4 regions of the Pseudodesulfovibrio tunisiensis genome follow, and region 1 is predicted to be linked to each of the others. Evidence: predicted binding sites of a transcription regulator. Region 1 holds the regulator's gene; each other region holds the start of a gene.
What was found. The regulator sigma-54, encoded in region 1, starts transcription at its own class of promoters, with help from an activator protein. The targets are predictions, from matches to a motif close to CTGGCACGGNNNNTGCTT.

Region 1 (4,212 bases):
TTTTTCATCAAAATACGGGTTCGGCAGGAAACGAAGATCAAAAACCAGATCAGCTTCCCGAGGCACTCCGTATTTGAAACCGAAGGAAATGACATGAACCCGCATTCCCTTGGCCTCTTCATCGAATGCCGCCCACTTCTCCTGAATCACGCGTCTGAGGTCATGGATGGAATACCCCGTGGTGTCGATGACCAGAGCTGCGGTCTGCCGGACGGGGTCCAACAGGTCGCGTTCCCGCTCCAGCGCCTGCTCCAGTCCCAAATCCCGGGTTTCCAGAGGATGCGGGCGACGGGTGGTGGCGTACCGTCGCACGAGCGTGTCCATTCGCGCTTCCAGAAAGACCACCTGAACCGCTGCCTGCTGCTCCTGCAACTGGCTGACGACGTCTTCCCAGCGCCGAGGGAAATCGGGCTGGCGCAGGTCCATGCCCAATACCAGACCTCGATGCTTTTTGTCCTGTCCGGAAAAAAGTTCGGCCAGCTTGGGCACCATGCCCGCTGGCAGGCCGTCAATGCAGAAATATCCGAGATCTTCGAATACCCGGAGAGCCGTGCTTTTTCCGGAGCCGGAAATGCCGGTGACCACGATGACGGGAAAAGTGTTGCGCGGAGACATCGCCACTCGGTTGGTTACGCGTTCTTGAGCAGGTTCCAGAGGGTATCTGCATCCACGGCATCCATGAATTCCTGTCTGAACGAGGAATCGCGCAGGAGCCGGGAAATATGCGCCAGAATGCGCAGATGCATTCCCGCCACCTGAGCCGGAGCAAGCACGAGAAAGAAGATGTGGCAGGGTTTGTGATCGAGCGCATCGAACTCCACCCCTTCGCTGCTGCGTCCCACCAGAACGAGAATCCTGTCCAGATCGTCGAGTTTGCCGTGGGGGATGGCGATTCCATCTCCGATGCCGGTGGAACCAAGCCCTTCACGTTCGAGAAGGACGCGAACGGCCTCGTTCGCGTCCAACTCGGAATATGCTTCGCCCAAGGGGGCGACAAGTTCTTTCAGTACCTCGGACTTTGTCGAGGAAACGAGGTTCGGAAAGATGAGTTTCTTGTCCAGGTAATCACCAAGTATCATGTCAGAATCCAGGTTCGATCAGTCCGAAATCCCCGTTCTTGCGCTTGTAGATGACATTGACGCCTTCGGTTTCCGCATTGCGGAACACCAGGAATTCGTGATCCATGGTTTCAAGCTGCATGGCGGCTTCGTCCACGCTCATGGGCTTTGGTTCATATTCGGAAGTCAGCTCGATCGACGGCGTACGTTCGCCGCTGAGGTCATCAAAGCTGAGGACGTTCATTTGCACGGTCTTGTTGCCGCGCGCCATCTTGCTGCGGCCCTTCATCTTTTCACGCATCTTTCTGAGCTGGGCTTCAACCTTGTCCAGCACCATGTCGATGGTGGAATACATGTCTTCGGAAGATTCGAAGGCCGAGATATGAATATTGTCGGCGGTAAGCACGATGTCCGCCTTGTGGCGAAACTTTTCTACCAGCAAATTCACCTGCAGTTCGGCAACCTCGTCGCCGGTGAAAAACTTTCCAAGCTTTTCAAACCGCTTGTTTGCATAGCCCTTGAGATGATCGGACGGTTCGAAATTCTTAAAGGTGAAGCTGATGTTCATGGTTACCCTCCTGGTTGATGATGGGTACAGACAACCTGTTAAAAAAACTGCTTGCGCTTGGAAGAGGACGGAATGTCCATTGCGGAACGATACTTGGCCACGGTGCGTCGGGCGATGTTCACGTCCAGCTTTTCCTTGAGAATCTCGCCGATGCGTTCGTCGCTCAGCGGCTTCTTGGGATCTTCCTCGGCGATCATCTTCTTGATGAGCGCCTTGACGCTTTCAGAGCCCACCTGAGAGCCGTCACCCAGGTCCAGCGCACTGTTGAAGAAAAACTTCAATTCGAAGATTCCGTGCGACGTGGACACATACTTGTTGGTGGTAATCCGGCTGACAGTGGATTCGTGCATGCTGATGTCCTCGGCGACCTCCTTGAGGATGAGGGGCTTGAGTTTGGTCACCCCGTTCATGAAGAACTCGCGTTGAAAGCGGACTATGCTCTCAACTACCTTATACAAGGTGCGCTGCCGCTGGTACAGGCTTTTCATGAGCCATGCAGCCGAACGCATCTTTTCCTGAAAGTATTCCTTGTCCTTGGCCGGAGCCGCGTCCAGGCTGTCCATGTAGAAGGAATTCATCTGCAGCCGAGGCAGTCCGTCCTCGTTCAGGATGATGACGAAATCGTCGCCGTAGCGGTACACGAAGACATCCGGGCTGACGTAATATGGTTCGGTACTGCTGAAATTAGTCCCGGGCATGGGGTCGAGCTTCTGGATTTCATCCAGATAGCCCTTGAGTTCTTCCAATGAAATCTTGAACTTGCGTGCAAGGGGCTTGTAGCGATGCTTTTCAAGGTCCTCCAGATGCTCGGTAACCAGCGAGACCAGAATGGGGTCTTCGTCCATTTTGAAAAACTCCATCTGGACCATCAGACATTCCTGCGGGGTGCGGGATGCCACGCCCACCGGATCAAGCCGCTGGATGCGTTTGATCACGGCCTCGATGCTCTCTTCCGGAGCGGAAACCATGCATTGTATTTCCTGAATGGAGGCCTGGAGATATCCCTTGCTGTCCAGATTGCCCAGAATGACTTCACAGATGGCAAGGTCCTGTTCCGTGAAATCGGAAAGATGAATCTGCCAGCTCAGATGGCCTTCGAGAGAAGGTTTCGATGCCAGACGGGCTTCAAAGGAGAGCCCTTCTTCAGGGTGGTCCGTTTCCCGGACCTGAGCCTGCTTCGAGGTACTTGAAAATTCACCGAGATAGTTTTCCCAGTCCGCATTGCGGACCAGTTCCTCGTTTTCCTGGGATTCGCTCAGCTTTTCGTTGGGGTCGCTTTCATGCTGCGGTTCGATGGGGTCCGTTTCCGATTCGTCCAGAAACGGGTTTTCCAGAAGTTCCTGCTGAACCGTTTCAACCAATTCCAAACGCGAGAGTTGCAGCAGCTTGATGGCCTGCTGCAACTGGGGAGTCATGACCAGTTGTTGCGAAAGCTTGAGTTGTTGTCTGAGTTCCAGTCCCATATTGATGCCCTGTGAACGCCGCTGAAGCCCGTTCCGGGTTGTGCTCGATTATCAAATCATGCGTTATTGTAATCCGATCGTTTGTGATACTATGCCACACACTGGGCACCCCTGCAAGACAAACCGCCTAACATGCCGTGACTATAGAAAATATACAGGCAGATACACGATATGAAAAAAGTGTACCAAACCTTTCCGGGAGGTGTAAATCGGGAAAAGGGGAAAAAACGCGGAATCCGCTTTTACAGGCGAAAATCCTCGCCGAGATATATCTGCCGAGCCTGACTGTTCTGGACGATTTCCTCGGGAGCTCCCTCCAGAATGACCGCGCCTTCGTAAACGAGATAGGCGCGGTCGCAGATACTCAGGGTCTCGCGCACATTGTGGTCGGAAATCAATACGCCGATGCCCATGCTCTTGAGCACGGAAATGATTTCCTGAATGTCGATGACCGCAATGGGGTCAATGCCGGCAAACGGTTCGTCGAGCAGGATGAAATCCGGGTCCAGAATCAGGGCCCGGGCGATTTCCAGACGACGACGTTCGCCGCCGGACAGGAACATGGAGGCCTGATCCTGAAGTTTGGTGATGGTAAACATCTCCAGCAGCTCGTCGGCGCGGGCCCGCTGCTGAGCCCGGGTCATGTCGGTCTGTTCCAGAATGATCTCCAGATTCTGGCGGACGGTCAGCTTCTTGAAGATGGAGCTTTCCTGGGGAAGATAGCTCACGCCGAGGCGTGCGCGTTCATGAAGAGGAAGGCCGGTGATGGGCTTGCCATGCAGCGACACCTCGCCGGCATTGGGTTTGACAATGCCGACAAGCATGTAGAACGTCGTGGTTTTCCCCGCGCCGTTGGGACCGAGAAGTCCCACGACTTCCTTGGGATTGACCTCAAGGCTGATGCCGTGCACCACCTCGCGTTGGCCGTAGCGTTTGGCCAGCCCTTTTGCAGCAAGTCCTTTGGACATTTTCGTTAGTCCACCTTGATCTTGGGAGTCAGGAAGATGGCTTCAACGCGCTTCTTGCTGCCGCCCACGACTTCGCTGCGGTTTTCACGCACGTAGAAATTGATGACTTCACCGGCAATGGAATTGGGACCGTCCTTGAGAACCGGATTTCCCTC
Region 2 (4,212 bases), 510 kb from region 1:
GGATGCTTGGAATTCGTAATATTGCGGTAACCGCTGATCAGCCAGCCGATGGGACGAGTGGAACTTTCACGGGCAATCCTGTCGCCCAGATCAGTCAGAAAACGATCATCGCCCAGAAGCTTGTGCGCCTTGTCAATGGAAGGAAACAGACCAGGCAGCACCAGCAGGGTTGCGCTGGGGGCAAACGGAGTCATGTTGTCGGCAGACAGAGCCGAAACATGCAGCTCTCCGGTCCTGAGCTGTTTGACATTGGCCTGTTCACTGCCCATGGTCCCACCAATGAAAGGCTGAACGCGGATGACGCCGTCGGATTCCTTTTCGATCAGCTTCTTGAATTCGGTTATGGCCACTTCATGAGAGCTTCCCGGAGGATTGGAGGTCGCAGCCAGAATGACCATCGGCTTCAATCCGGAGGCATTGACAACAGCAGCACACAGCGTCATGGCGAGAAGCAGGAAGAATACGAGAATTTTTTTCATCAGTCAGTTCCTTCTCAGTTACATGTTTCCGAAGTGCCAGCCAGCTTGTCCATCGATGGAATAAATTAGGAGGCCGTGCCGTTGTGTGCCGATTTTCACACGCTCCGTGCAAATAAGGTGCCTCACTTGTGAAAAGAAGAACAGTTCGATCAAGAAAAAATTTTAAGTCCTTTTATTTCAATAGGTAAACAAAGGTCGGGCAACGAAGACATGCCCCTTTCAACTATTGAAAACACAATATTATACGCCTTGCCAATCGATTCCACACCAGCAGAATACGCGTGGCTGTGAAACTTTTCACAGCGGTGTGGCAGCACGACAACACCAGAAGTGAAAATTCCGCAATTCAGACTGCAATAAACTGAAATAACAGGTTAAAAATGTAAATGTTGCAGCAGAACAACAGTTGCACTCTCGCAACAATTCTCTCCAACCCAAGGAAATAGCACAAAAAAAGAGGGGCCAAAGCCCCTCTTCCTTTCAAACCAGCGAATGAAACAAGCGGGTTACAAGCCGAGAACCTTCTGTGCGTTCCTGAACATGATCTGCTCCATGACATCCTCGGAAAGGCCAAATCCCTTGTACATGGCCAGCGCATCGCGGAAATCCGCACCGGGGTGCGCGCTGGCGAAAAGAATCTTGTCACCAATCAGATTGGCAGCGGCCTTCACATAGGATTCCCCACCGGGATGCCGCTCGTACTCCGAAAGCTCCATGTACACGTTTTCATTACGTTCAGTGATCATGATGGCTTCCTCTACCCAGGGATAGCCGCCGTGACTGATGATGATCTTGAGCTGCGGAAAATCACGGGCAACATAGTCGATGTAGCGGGGAGCAGCATGCTCCATGACTGCGCCGGGGACCAGAGTTCCCGGGCCAGTGGCCACGATCACCGGGATATCCAGTTCGCAGCACTTGCTGTAAACCGGGTAGTATCTGGCGTCATTCACGAACATCTTGGCAAGATAGGGGTCGATGCAGGCTCCATGCATGCCGTCTTCCCTGATGTCCTTGTCCAATTCGTAGATGGCGTCCATGCCGCGATTCGGGTCCACGCCCATGAAACCCAGAAACATGTCGGGGAATTCCCTGACAAAGGCCTTCACGCCTTCATTGTTGGATTTCGCATCGTATGTGCCGGAGCAGTCGCGGCCGGTGATGACGGCCTTGACGTACCCTTCCTTGCTGATCATGTCCACGACCTCGGGAACGCTCTGGGCATAGAGCCGGGTCAGATCCATCTTGGCAAACATGCCCTTGAACATGGTGCTCTTGGTAAAGCCGTCGATGGTCGCCTGAGTGTTGGGACGGAAACGAAAGTCAATAATATCCACTGGATTCTCCTTGCTGCGATGCCGCCCTATTATAATGTATACATGCGACATCCTGTGTTCTGGGAATCCTGAAGAGCAAGGTCGATGCCAGTTTGCATCACTTGTGTTTTGTCGAATGTGAAAAAAATCATGAAAAATTTAGTTGTTTAAAAACAATCAATTAAGTCAAAAAAGACCTTTTGGCCTCTAAAAGTCAGGCATGATTTCCGCTTTTTACCCGCCCCATGGAAGCACCATTTTTCACAAGCCGTTGCAACCCGCCACGCATGTGCAGCGCTGCAACACCGCATTCAACCCATTGCAATACATACGATAAAAAGCAGAAAGTTGCACCAATGCAACAGCTTCGTGATACATGGCATCCCCGATTGTGAAATTCGTGTCTACCTATTTTATCATTTAATACAGCATGTTATGAAATTGGCACTGTCGTTGCTTATGTGGAGGCATGCTGCGGGCAAGGCGCTCAAGCAGCGATTGTTCGTAACGGTAAATTTCCAGGATTTAATGAACTTGAACCTTTTTGCTGGAGAACTCTGATGTATAATTTGGATTGCTGCCTCTCCCCTCAGGAAGAGCGTATCGAAAAGAAGAGCATGGACCGTTCCGGCCGCGAACGCGTTTACGGAATCCTCGATTCCTTTCACATGACCACCCCGTACATCGACATCGAGCGTGCCCGCTACTTCACCGAATCCATGAAGCTGACCGAGGGCCAGCCTCTGGTTCTTCGCTGGGCCAAGGCTCTGCTGAACTGCGCCGAGAAGATGACCGTGTACATCACTCCCAATTCCCTGCTCGCCGGCCGCTCCGGCAAGCTCGGCCGCTACGGCATCCTCTACCCCGAAATCGACGGCGACTTCTACTTCACTCTCGCCGATCTGGACAAACGCGAAAAGAGCCCGTTCAAGATCACCCCGGAAGAAGTCAAGATCGTTCTCGAGGACATCGCTCCCTACTGGAAGGGTCGGACCTATCATGAGCACCTGAACAATGCCATGCCCGAGGACCTGCGCGGCGTGACCTACGACGACGACAGCGGCCTCAAGTCCAAGTTCGTTGTCTCCGAGACCTCTTCCTACCGCTCCGCCCTGCAGTGGGTGCACGACTACCCCAAGGTGCTGAAGCGCGGCTTCAAGGACATCCAGCGTGAAGCCCAGGAACGTCTGGACTCCCTCGACCACGAAAGCCCGATCGAAATGTGGGAGAAGAAGCCGTTCTACGAAGCCATGGTCATCGTGTGCGACGCCATCATGCTCTGGAGCCGCCGCCATGCCGATCTGGCTCGCGAACTGGCTGCCGCCGAAGAGAACGAGACCCGCAAGGCCGAGCTGCTCAAGCTTGCCGAAATCTGCGAACGCGTGCCTGCCGAGCCTGCCCGCAATTTCCATGAAGCCGTGCAGTCCCAGTGGTTCACCCAGATGTTCTCCCGCATCGAGCAGAAGGCTTCCGCCATCATCTCCAACGGCCGCATGGACCAGTACCTGTTCCCCTACTACGAACAGGACATCAAGGCCGGTGTGCTGACCCCGGAAGGTGCCAAGGAGCTGCTGGAAAACATGTGGGTCGAGATGGCTCAGTTCATCGACCTGTACATCAACCCCACCGGCAACGAGTTCAACGAGGGCTATGCCCACTGGGAAGCCGTGACCATCGGCGGCCAGACCCCGAACGGCAAGGACGCGACCAACGAACTGACCTACCTGTTCCTGGAATCCAAGCGCGAATTCCCCATGAACTACCCTGACCTGGCTGCACGCATCCACTCCCGCAGCCCGGAACGTTTCATCCACGAAGTCGCCCTGACCATCAAGGACGGCACCGGCTTCCCCAAGCTGATCAATGACGAGGAAATCGTTCCCCTGTACGCGATCAAGGGCGCGCCTCTGGATCAGGCTCTGGACTACTCGGTTTCCGGCTGCACCGAAGCCCGCATGCCGAACATCGAAACCTACACTTCCGGTTGCGTGTACATCAACTTTGCCACTGCCATCGAGATGACCATGCACAATGGCCGCATGCTCAAGTACGGCAGCGAAGTCGTGGGTCTGGAAACCGGCGATCCCACCACCTTCAAGACCTGGGACGAATTCCACGAAGCCTACCTGAAGCAGCACCACAACCTGCTCGCCAAGGCTTTCCGCCAGCAGTACATCGTGGACTGCCTGCGCCCCGAGCACTTCGCGACCCCGTTTGCCTCCGTGCTGCACGACCTGTGCATGGACAAGGGCAAGGACCTGCAGAGCCAGCACATCGAAGGCGGTCTGGAATACTCCTACTTCGAATTCCTGGGCTACGGCACGGTTGTCGACTCCCTGAGCGCCATCAAGAAGCTGGTCTTCGAGGACAAGAAGCTGACCATGAAGGAAGTCGTGGATGCCATCAATGCCAACTTC
Region 3 (4,212 bases), 630 kb from region 1:
AGCAAGGCACGGTTCTCGCTGTCCGTTTCCCGCGCGGAAACCAGCCGCCGGAACTCGTCTTCCAGCGCCTCGGTCACGGCCAGCAGGTCAGCGTCCATGCGATCCCAACGCACGGGATCAAAAATTTCGTAGCTCCGCTCCTCGGGATTGGGCGGCAGCAGGTGGGCGAGTTGGGCGGTCTGCGGCCCATGCGTCGACACATTGAGCACGGTCACGGAATCCAGCCGCAGAAAAACCATGTCCATGAGGTCTTCCTGCGAAAGCTTTTCCTCGGTGAGATGCGTGTGCAGCAGCCGCAGGCCGCGCAGTCTGTCCGCAGCCTGACGTGCGCGGGGCAGTTCGGGAATGAAGATGGAGCGGTTGTCACCCACGAGCACCATTTCCGGGGTGCCCTGACGATTGATGAGCAGGCCGATCTGCCGCCCGGTTTCCAGGGAAATGTCCGCGAGCTCCCTCGCCTGTTCCCCGGTGTAATTGCCGTGCGCCGGATACCGACGCTGATACAGCCTGTTGAGCCGCTTGATCTGATTGGGTTTCAACCCCTGGAGGTTTCCCCTGGCCTTCTGAGCTATGGCGGTGCTCCTTTGCGAAAATGACCGCCCGCGCCCGTGCAGAGACGCGGACGGCCGGATGAATGGTCGCTACTTGTCGTGGGAAGCGAGGTACTCCGCGATCATGTTGTCGTATTCCGACACCATGCGGAAAGTTTCGGCGGCCATTTCCTTGCGCAATCCCAAGGTGATGCCGCCGTGCTCCTCGATTTCCTTCTGAACCCGGGCATAATGCTGCGGGCCGGGGACAACCAGCACGGAATGGAAGTTCTTGGCGGACGCCCGCAACATGCAGGGGCCGCCGATGTCGATCTGTTCCACCGCATCGCGGAGCACGGCCTGTTTTCTGGCGGCTTCCGCAAAATTATAGAGGTTTACACAGATGAGGTCGAACGGCTCGATGTTGAACTCCCTCAGGGTTTCAAGATGGCCTTCGTCATCCTTGTCAGCCAGAATGCCCCCGTGAATGTACGGATGCAGGGTCTTGACCCTTCCGCCCAGAATCTCGGGGAAATCGGTAACGTCGCTGACAGAGGTAACGGACAGGCCGGATTCCTGGAGCATCTTCCTGGTTCCCCCGGTGGAAACCAGTTCAACGCCACGCTCGGACAGGAATGCGCCGAATTCAGCCAGACCGCTCTTGTCGGTCACGGACAGAATGGCTCTTTTCACAGGCAACAGGTTCATGCACAACCCCCTCGTTGTTTTGTGAGGCTGTGCCAGATTTGCCCGCCAAAGGCAAGAAACGAACGCGTGCAATCACGCGGTTTTTCCCGGTTTCAAAACCCTACCTGCGTAGGCTGATTTTCCGCCCCGCCCACGAGGAACGGGACGGAAAATCAACGGGGAGGGGAGACCGTGGTTGTCTAGGACTCGAACTGTGCGAGCATTTCGCGCGCCGCTTCGAATTCCGGATCCATCTCCAGAATCCGTTCAAGCTGCGCTCTGGCCTCGTCCTTTCTGTCAAGGCAGACCAGGCATCCCGCGAGGGAGTATCTGACCTCGTGCTTGGACGGGTCGATCTCCAGATAGTTTTCCAGATGCGGGACGATCTCTTCCAGCCGGTCCAGTTCATGGGCGAGCCTGATCAGACTGAACAGGGCGACCATGTTTTCGGGATTGAGCCCGATGGCGCTCAGAAACAGGGAAAATGCGTCTTCCTTGCTTCCGCGTTCCATGCGGATCAGCCCGATGCCGGAAAAACTCTTGTCGGTCGGCTCGATCCTGTGGGCCTTTTCATACATCAGGAGCGCATCGTCGAGCGCGCCGCGCTGTACGGCCACGGTTGCGAGACCGAGGTACGGGTCGGGGTGAATACCATTGGAGCCGATGGCTTTCCGATAGTATTCCTCGGCTTTGTCCAGCTCACCCATGAACAGGTAGCATTCCCCGAGTTCCTTGTTGATTTCATAATCCATATGACCACTCATGCGATTTCCCCTCCAATTTTCCTGTCCGGCTGTCCGGACGGCAAAAGGATTCGGCCACTATTGGCCTGCACCATTCGCAAGCAACCACTGTGCCAACAGAGATGAAACAGTATGGGACAACCATTCGCCGACCTGATGATTCCTCAGATGTCGTCCGGTTCTTTTCCGCAACAATCCGCTGAAATGCAAGGAAAAGACGAAAATCATGCTTTTCCGGTCCCGCAGACGGACATTTTCCCGTTCGCATGCCGGTGCTGGCAAATTCTTCCCCGATCTCCCCCCTTTTTCCACCCCGCTGCCGATCTCCTTTCGCGCCGTTCGAATGGAAAAACAACGGCATATTTCCATTAATCGAATGAAATCAGATAATTGAAACTATGGAACAGTTGTTGCTTCTCTCAACACGAAACCGGCGGCAAAAAATTCCCGAGCCGGATTCAAAACGCTGAAACCCCTGGAGGATCAAGCCATGAAAGGCCTTTTTGGAAGCCACATCAATTTGACAGCAAAAGTGCTGGACCTCCGCCTTGAACGTCAAAATCTCGTCATGGGCAACATCACCAACGTGAACACGCCCGACTACCGGCCCCGCCGATTGGAATTCGAGGAAAAGCTCCAGCAGGCGCTGAATCTGGACATGCGCGGCAAGATGACGCGGACCGAAAAAAGTCACATGCCCGCCGCATTTCACGCCGGCACGTTCAAGGGAGACGGCATCCAGGAATTCCGCGCCCGTCAGGTGCACGGCGAGGATTCCGTCGATCTGGACAAGGAAATGACCGTCATGGCCAAGAACGCCATGCTCTACAATGCCCTGACCGACGTGATCAAAAAGAATTTCACGGGCCTGCAGAAGGTCATACAGGACGGAGGCAAGTAAATGGACTTCATGACTGCCATGGACATCGGCGCATCCGGGCTCAAGGCCCAGCGCGCCAATCTGAATGTCATTTCCATGAACCTGGCCAACATCCGGACGACCAAGACCATGGCTGGCGGCCCCTACCGCCGCAAGTCCGTGTCCTTCGAGTCCAGCCCGGTATATTCCCCCTTTGACAAGGCCATGCAGGACCACATGAACAGGGACCTGCACGGTGTCAAGGTACTGGGTGTGGTGGCGGACAACCGTCCCTTCAAGCAGGTGTACGAACCCGGCCATCCCGATGCCAACGATCAGGGATACGTGTTCTATCCCGACATCAACGTGGTCGAGGAGATGACCAACATGATGACGGCCATGCGCGGCTACGAAGCCAACGTGCAGACCATTCAGTCCGTCAAAAACATGTTCAACAAGGCCCTGCTCATCGGCAGAGGCTAGGGAGAAACGTCATGGTTGTGAAAAGCATCGCCTTCAAGGCATACGAAAATGCCATGGATACCATGGGTGCCCGCAGCAAGGCCCTGAACAACAAGGTTTCCGGCAGGCTGACCAAGCCCCAGGCACCGGCCGAAGCCTTCAGCACCACGCTCAAGGACTCGGTCAGCAAGGTCAATGACATGCAGGCCGAGAAAAAGCAGATGATCGAATCATTCGCCTCGGGCGAGACCCAGAACGTGCACGAACTCATGATCACCATGCAGAAGGCCGGGCTGGCCATGAGCATGACCAGCGCGGTGCGCAACAAGGTCATGACCGCGTATCAGGAAGTCATGCGCATGCCGTTCTAGGCAGAACCGGATTCCGAAGTCGAACCAAAACCTTTCGCTGGAGTAACCCATGCCTCCGTTCATCGCCGAATACTGGAACAAGCTCGCCAACTTCTGGGCCGGACGCACCCTGTCCCAACGCGTGCTCATCGGCGGCCTTGCCGTTTCCGTCAGCCTTGCCTTCGTGCTGATGATCTACTGGATGAACAAGCCCGACTACAAGGTGCTGCTCACCAACCTGTACCCCGAGGACGCCTCCAAGGTCGTGGCCATGCTTCAGGGGGAAAAGGAAAAGTATCAGCTCACGGACAACGGCCAGACCATCATGGTTCCGGCGGACCGCGTATATGAACTCCGGCTCAAGGTGGCGGGCGAAGGCGACCTGCACGGCCAGGGCATCGGCTTCGAGATTTTCGACTCCGTGCAGATCGGCCAGACCGATTTCGTGCAGCACATCAACTACCAGCGCGCGCTTCAGGGCGAACTGGCCCGCACCATCACGGAATTTCCCCAGGTCCAGAAGGCCCGCGTCCATCTGGTCCTGCCCCAGAAAAGCCTGTTCATCGAAGACCAGATGCCGC
Region 4 (4,212 bases), 980 kb from region 1:
CGGTCAGATCGCCGGTCAGGTTACGCGCCGCCTGATTGGCCAGAATGACCTTGCAGGAGCCGTCCAGCAGCAGAAGCGGATCGCTGATGCCCTCGACAATGGATTGCAGCATGTCCTTCTGACGAAGCAGATTGTCCAGAATCGTCAGATTTTCCATGGCAATGCCGAGCTGCTGTCCCAGAGCGCGCAGGACCTCCTGATCCTGAAGCCGGATCGTGCGGCCGTCCTCCCATTCCATGACCAGAAGCCCGTCGGACACGGCCTCTGTCGCGCCCACCGGGATGTAGGCCCGGCCCGGAACGAACCGGGGCATGGCCGACACCAGAATTTCCTTCCAGTCATCGGGCAGCACGGGCTTGTGTTCCCTGTCCGGCCAGGAATGAAAGCGGGTCGAGGTCAGCATGCATTGAAATCCCACGCGGTCCGCACCGAAACGACGCCCGACAAGGGGCAGGCTGCGTTCCCAGAGAACCCGCCGGGACTGACTGGTGTTCAGCCGCCCCAGAAGCCGCACGAACAGCCGCACGTCGGCCTGACGCTCGGCCACCTCCTTGGACAGTTCCCGGGTACGCAAATCCACGGTCCGCTCCAGATTCGCGGCATTGTCCTTGAGCTGCCGCTGCGCATCCAGCAGCCTGTCGCCCAGTTCCTCCATGCCGCGCACCATGCCTTCGATCTCGTCCCCGTGTTCCAGAGACCGGGGCATGACCACATCGCCCTGCTCCCTGAACCGACCGCGAAACACCGCGGTCAACCGCCGCAGATTGTGCGTGACCAGTCTGTTGAAAAAGACCTGAATCAGGGCGAAGAAGATCAGCATTCCCGAGGCGTACACCCCGAGATAGCCAACCGTGGCGTCCCGAATCTGCATGACTGCGTCCTCCACGGGCACGCCCACCATGTCCAGCCCGTCCAATCCGTCCAGCGTATGGCCGAAACCGCGCTCCGAACCGTACCGCGACAGCAGCTCCCGGGGCGCTTCCCCGGGCTCGCCGTGGCAATGCATGCACTTGGCATGGAACCGCACGGGCCGGGCCGAAAGAAAGTATTCGTTGCCGTCCACCTTGCGATACCCCGCCCACATGTCCATTGCGGGATTCGCCCGGAAAAGGTCCAGAATCCCCTTTTCCATGGCATTCACTTCATAATCCGGATTCCGGGAATTCACGGCCACGCGACGATACAGGTAGTCGGCCTCGGTCATCTTGAGCCGATCCATGACCTGCCGGGAAATGAACGAGGAACTCATGGCCTCGATGATGAATTCGTCGTCCGGGATGGTCTCGAACATCTTGGGCCGCAGGGTTTCCCGCACGTACCGCTGCACCGCGTCCACCTGTCCCAGCACAAGATGCGCCTTGTCCTGCACCTGGGAGCGGAGCAGCGAATTGAGATGAAAGGACATGCCAGCGGCAAAGAATATGCCGAGGGTCAGGACAATGGCTCCGAGCCCGAGCAGAAACTTGGTCTGAAGGCTGAGCGGTGGAAACTTCATAGACTGGAAACTCCCGATTCACGATGTACGGCCCGTCCATTGTATGCTCATGCCGCGTTTCAGGGCAAGCCGGACAGCACAATCGGGAAAAGCGCAAACCCGACTATTCAACCTGCAAACCGCGGTTTGCACCAAACCAGAAGACATGAAAATCAAATCCAATGAATTCATATGAATACATGTTTGTGATTTTTGGCACGCGCCTTGCCTAGGGAAAAGGCAAAACCAACCCCAAAGGAGAGGTGATATGGCAAATTCCGATGTCGGACGTCCGAGCAACGTCCCCCTCTGGATTCTGAGCGGACTCCTGCTGCTCTACGGAATCCTCGTCTATTCCGGCATGTTCGAACAGCTTTTCAAGACCCTGCATGTCCACAAGCAGGTCGACCTCATGGAGGCCATGAGTTTCATTCTGGGCGGCGTGGGTGTCGTGACGGCCCTGATGCGCGGCGGACGCATGAACAAACCCCAGACCAAACTGGACATCTTTGTTCTGGAAACCATTCCCGGCATCCTGTTCATCATCGTGCTGGCCATGGGCATCCGCTGGTTTGCCGAGCCTCTGGTCACCATCATGTCGGACAGCCTGGTGCCGGTGCTCGGGTTCAAGATTCACAAGGTCCTGAACCTCAACTACGTGGTGCTCGGCATCATCGTGGGCATCGTGATCACCAACAGCTGGGGCATCCCGGCCTTTGCCGCCTCGGGTGTCAAGACCGCCCGATTCGTGCTGAAGATGGGCGTCATCCTGCTCGGCGCGCGCTACTCCTTTGCGGAGCTGGCCAAGCTGGGCATGGTTTCCGTCTGGATGATCGGCTTCTTCGTGCTGGGCACCGTGTTCTTCGTGCTCTTTCTGGGCAAGATGTTCCGGCAGCCCAAGTCCATGACCGGCGTGCTTTCCGCAGGCATGGGCGTGTGCGGCGTGTCCGCCACCGTGGCCTGCGCCCCGGTCGTGCGCGCTCGCTGCTCCGAGATGGCCTATACCATCGGCACCATCCTCGGCTTCGGCATCCTGTGCATGTTCGCCTTCCCCACCATCGGCAAGATCGTGGGCATGAACCCGACCCAGTTCGGCGCGTGGGCCGGTACAGGCATCCTGAACTCCGCACAGGTCGCGGCTGCGTGCCTCGCCTTCAACTCCGTGGACATCAAGACCCTGAAGGTCGGCGAAATCTTCAACATCACCCGCGTCCTGTTCCTGCCCGTGATCGTGCTGGTTCTGGCCTCCTGGTACGGCAAGCAGTCCGGGCAGAAACTGTCCTTCAAGGAAGTGGTGATCGACAAGTTTCCCCTGTTCATCATCGGCTTCCTGATCCTGTTCTTCATGTCCTCCATGGGCGTGTTCTCACCGCCCAGCCATTACAAGGGCAAGTATCTCGACTTCAGCTACAACCAGCGCACCGAAGTCACTCCCGAGGAACTCGTGGTGCTGGGCTCTGCTCAGGCTGCGGGCATTCCCGGCCTGAAAGCCGAGGAACAGGCCGCATTCAACGATCTCGTGCACCAGCGCCAGATCGCGGGCAACTATGACGAACGCGACAACAAGTCCGTTTTCGATGCCACGGCCCGCAAGCGCATGGCGGCTCTGGAATCCATCATCGCCCGCGACAAGGGCGGCGAAATCACCATAGCCAAGGATGTGAAGTCCGCAATCAAGCACGCGGTCAAGCAGGTACACAAGAAGTCCAAGACCATCGTGACCCTGACCGACGCCATGATCTGGTTCTTTGCCTACGGCCTCATCGGCCTCGGCATGCAGATCACGCGCAAGTCCCTGGCTCAGGCCGGCGGCTGGCCTCTGGTCATGGGCGCCATCTCCGGCGTGACCAAGGCCACCCTGTCCTTCATCGTCGTCATGTACTTCGTCAAGGACGTCGTGCTCAAGTAAGGAGACCATCATGGAAAAGAACGTGAAAGCGGAAAATTGCACCGTGAACAACGGCCAGCAGGATCAGCAGGACAACGAGGAGCGCGCCCTGTCCGTGTTCGCCTCGGAACGGAATGAGGACCTCACCGCACTCAGCCTCGTGCTGGTGGTGACCTTCTTCGTGCTCCTGTTCACCAAGTGGCTCGCCTAGCAGCCAGACAACAACCGACCCGGAGGGGAGTATCCGCTCCCCTCCGGCATTCCAGCAGGATAGCCATGTTCAGACACATTCTCCTCGCCACCCACGGAACCCCGGGCGCGCAAAAGGCCGAGACCCTCGCACTGGACTGGGCCAGACAATCCGGCGCAAGACTCACCGTGCTGTCCATTGTCAACGAGGACTGGAGCTTCATGACCGGGGATGACTGGCTCAATACCTCCACCACCCGCAACAAGTTCGCCAAGTACGTGGAAGACCAGATTTCCGGGGAAATAGGCCGCCTCTGGGAGCGCATCCGTCAGGATTTCGCCCCCCTGGAACCGGAATTTCTCCGCAAGGTGGGCAAACCCGAAACCGTGCTGGCCGAAACAGCTCGGGAACTCGGCACGGACGTGCTCGTCGTGGGTGCAAACCAGAAGAAGCAGGCCCCGGGATTCAAGGCGCGGCTCAAGAACAAGGAACTGCATCCCCTGCTGCCCTGCCCCCTTGTCGTGGCGCCGTAGTTCGTTGCCATGACACGAAAAACAGGCCAACATACGACCATGAACCGAAAAGCCGAACGCATGGAATCCACATGGATGGAACTGAACCTGCCCTGGACCGCCGAGTTCTGGAGCTCGCTCACCCCGG

Region 2: hpsG ((2S)-3-sulfopropanediol dehydratase) is a predicted target of sigma-54. The motif match lies at 2,237-2,254, and genes of this name have one in related genera.
Region 3: flgB (flagellar basal body rod protein FlgB) is a predicted target of sigma-54. The motif match lies at 2,359-2,376, and genes of this name have one in related genera.
Region 4: MPN23_RS08645 (YeiH family protein) is a predicted target of sigma-54. The motif match lies at 1,688-1,705, and genes of this name have one in related genera.

The regions. Positions count from the first base shown of each region.
Region 1 is NZ_CP094380.1:780,986-785,197, reverse strand. Features, by position in the region: gene rapZ (RNase adapter RapZ) at 1-615, opposite strand, end outside; gene MPN23_RS03900 (PTS sugar transporter subunit IIA) at 630-1,079, opposite strand; gene hpf (ribosome hibernation-promoting factor, HPF/YfiA family) at 1,081-1,626, opposite strand; gene rpoN (RNA polymerase factor sigma-54) at 1,665-3,089, opposite strand; gene lptB (LPS export ABC transporter ATP-binding protein) at 3,332-4,057, opposite strand; gene lptA (lipopolysaccharide transport periplasmic protein LptA) at 4,063-4,212, opposite strand, start outside.
Region 2 is NZ_CP094380.1:274,232-278,443, reverse strand. Features, by position in the region: gene MPN23_RS01420 (TRAP transporter substrate-binding protein) at 1-479, opposite strand, end outside; gene MPN23_RS01415 (amidohydrolase family protein) at 986-1,816, opposite strand; gene hpsG ((2S)-3-sulfopropanediol dehydratase) at 2,356-4,212, shown strand, end outside.
Region 3 is NZ_CP094380.1:1,415,771-1,419,982, forward strand. Features, by position in the region: gene hflX (GTPase HflX) at 1-539, opposite strand, end outside; gene MPN23_RS07075 (IMP cyclohydrolase) at 642-1,238, opposite strand; gene MPN23_RS07080 (tetratricopeptide repeat protein) at 1,418-1,981, opposite strand; gene flgB (flagellar basal body rod protein FlgB) at 2,451-2,861, shown strand; gene flgC (flagellar basal body rod protein FlgC) at 2,862-3,302, shown strand; gene fliE (flagellar hook-basal body complex protein FliE) at 3,314-3,652, shown strand; gene fliF (flagellar basal-body MS-ring/collar protein FliF) at 3,702-4,212, shown strand, end outside.
Region 4 is NZ_CP094380.1:1,760,727-1,764,938, forward strand. Features, by position in the region: gene MPN23_RS08640 (c-type heme family protein) at 1-1,495, opposite strand, end outside; gene MPN23_RS08645 (YeiH family protein) at 1,743-3,383, shown strand; gene MPN23_RS08650 (hypothetical protein) at 3,394-3,573, shown strand; gene MPN23_RS08655 (universal stress protein) at 3,639-4,085, shown strand; gene MPN23_RS08660 (hypothetical protein) at 4,125-4,212, shown strand, end outside.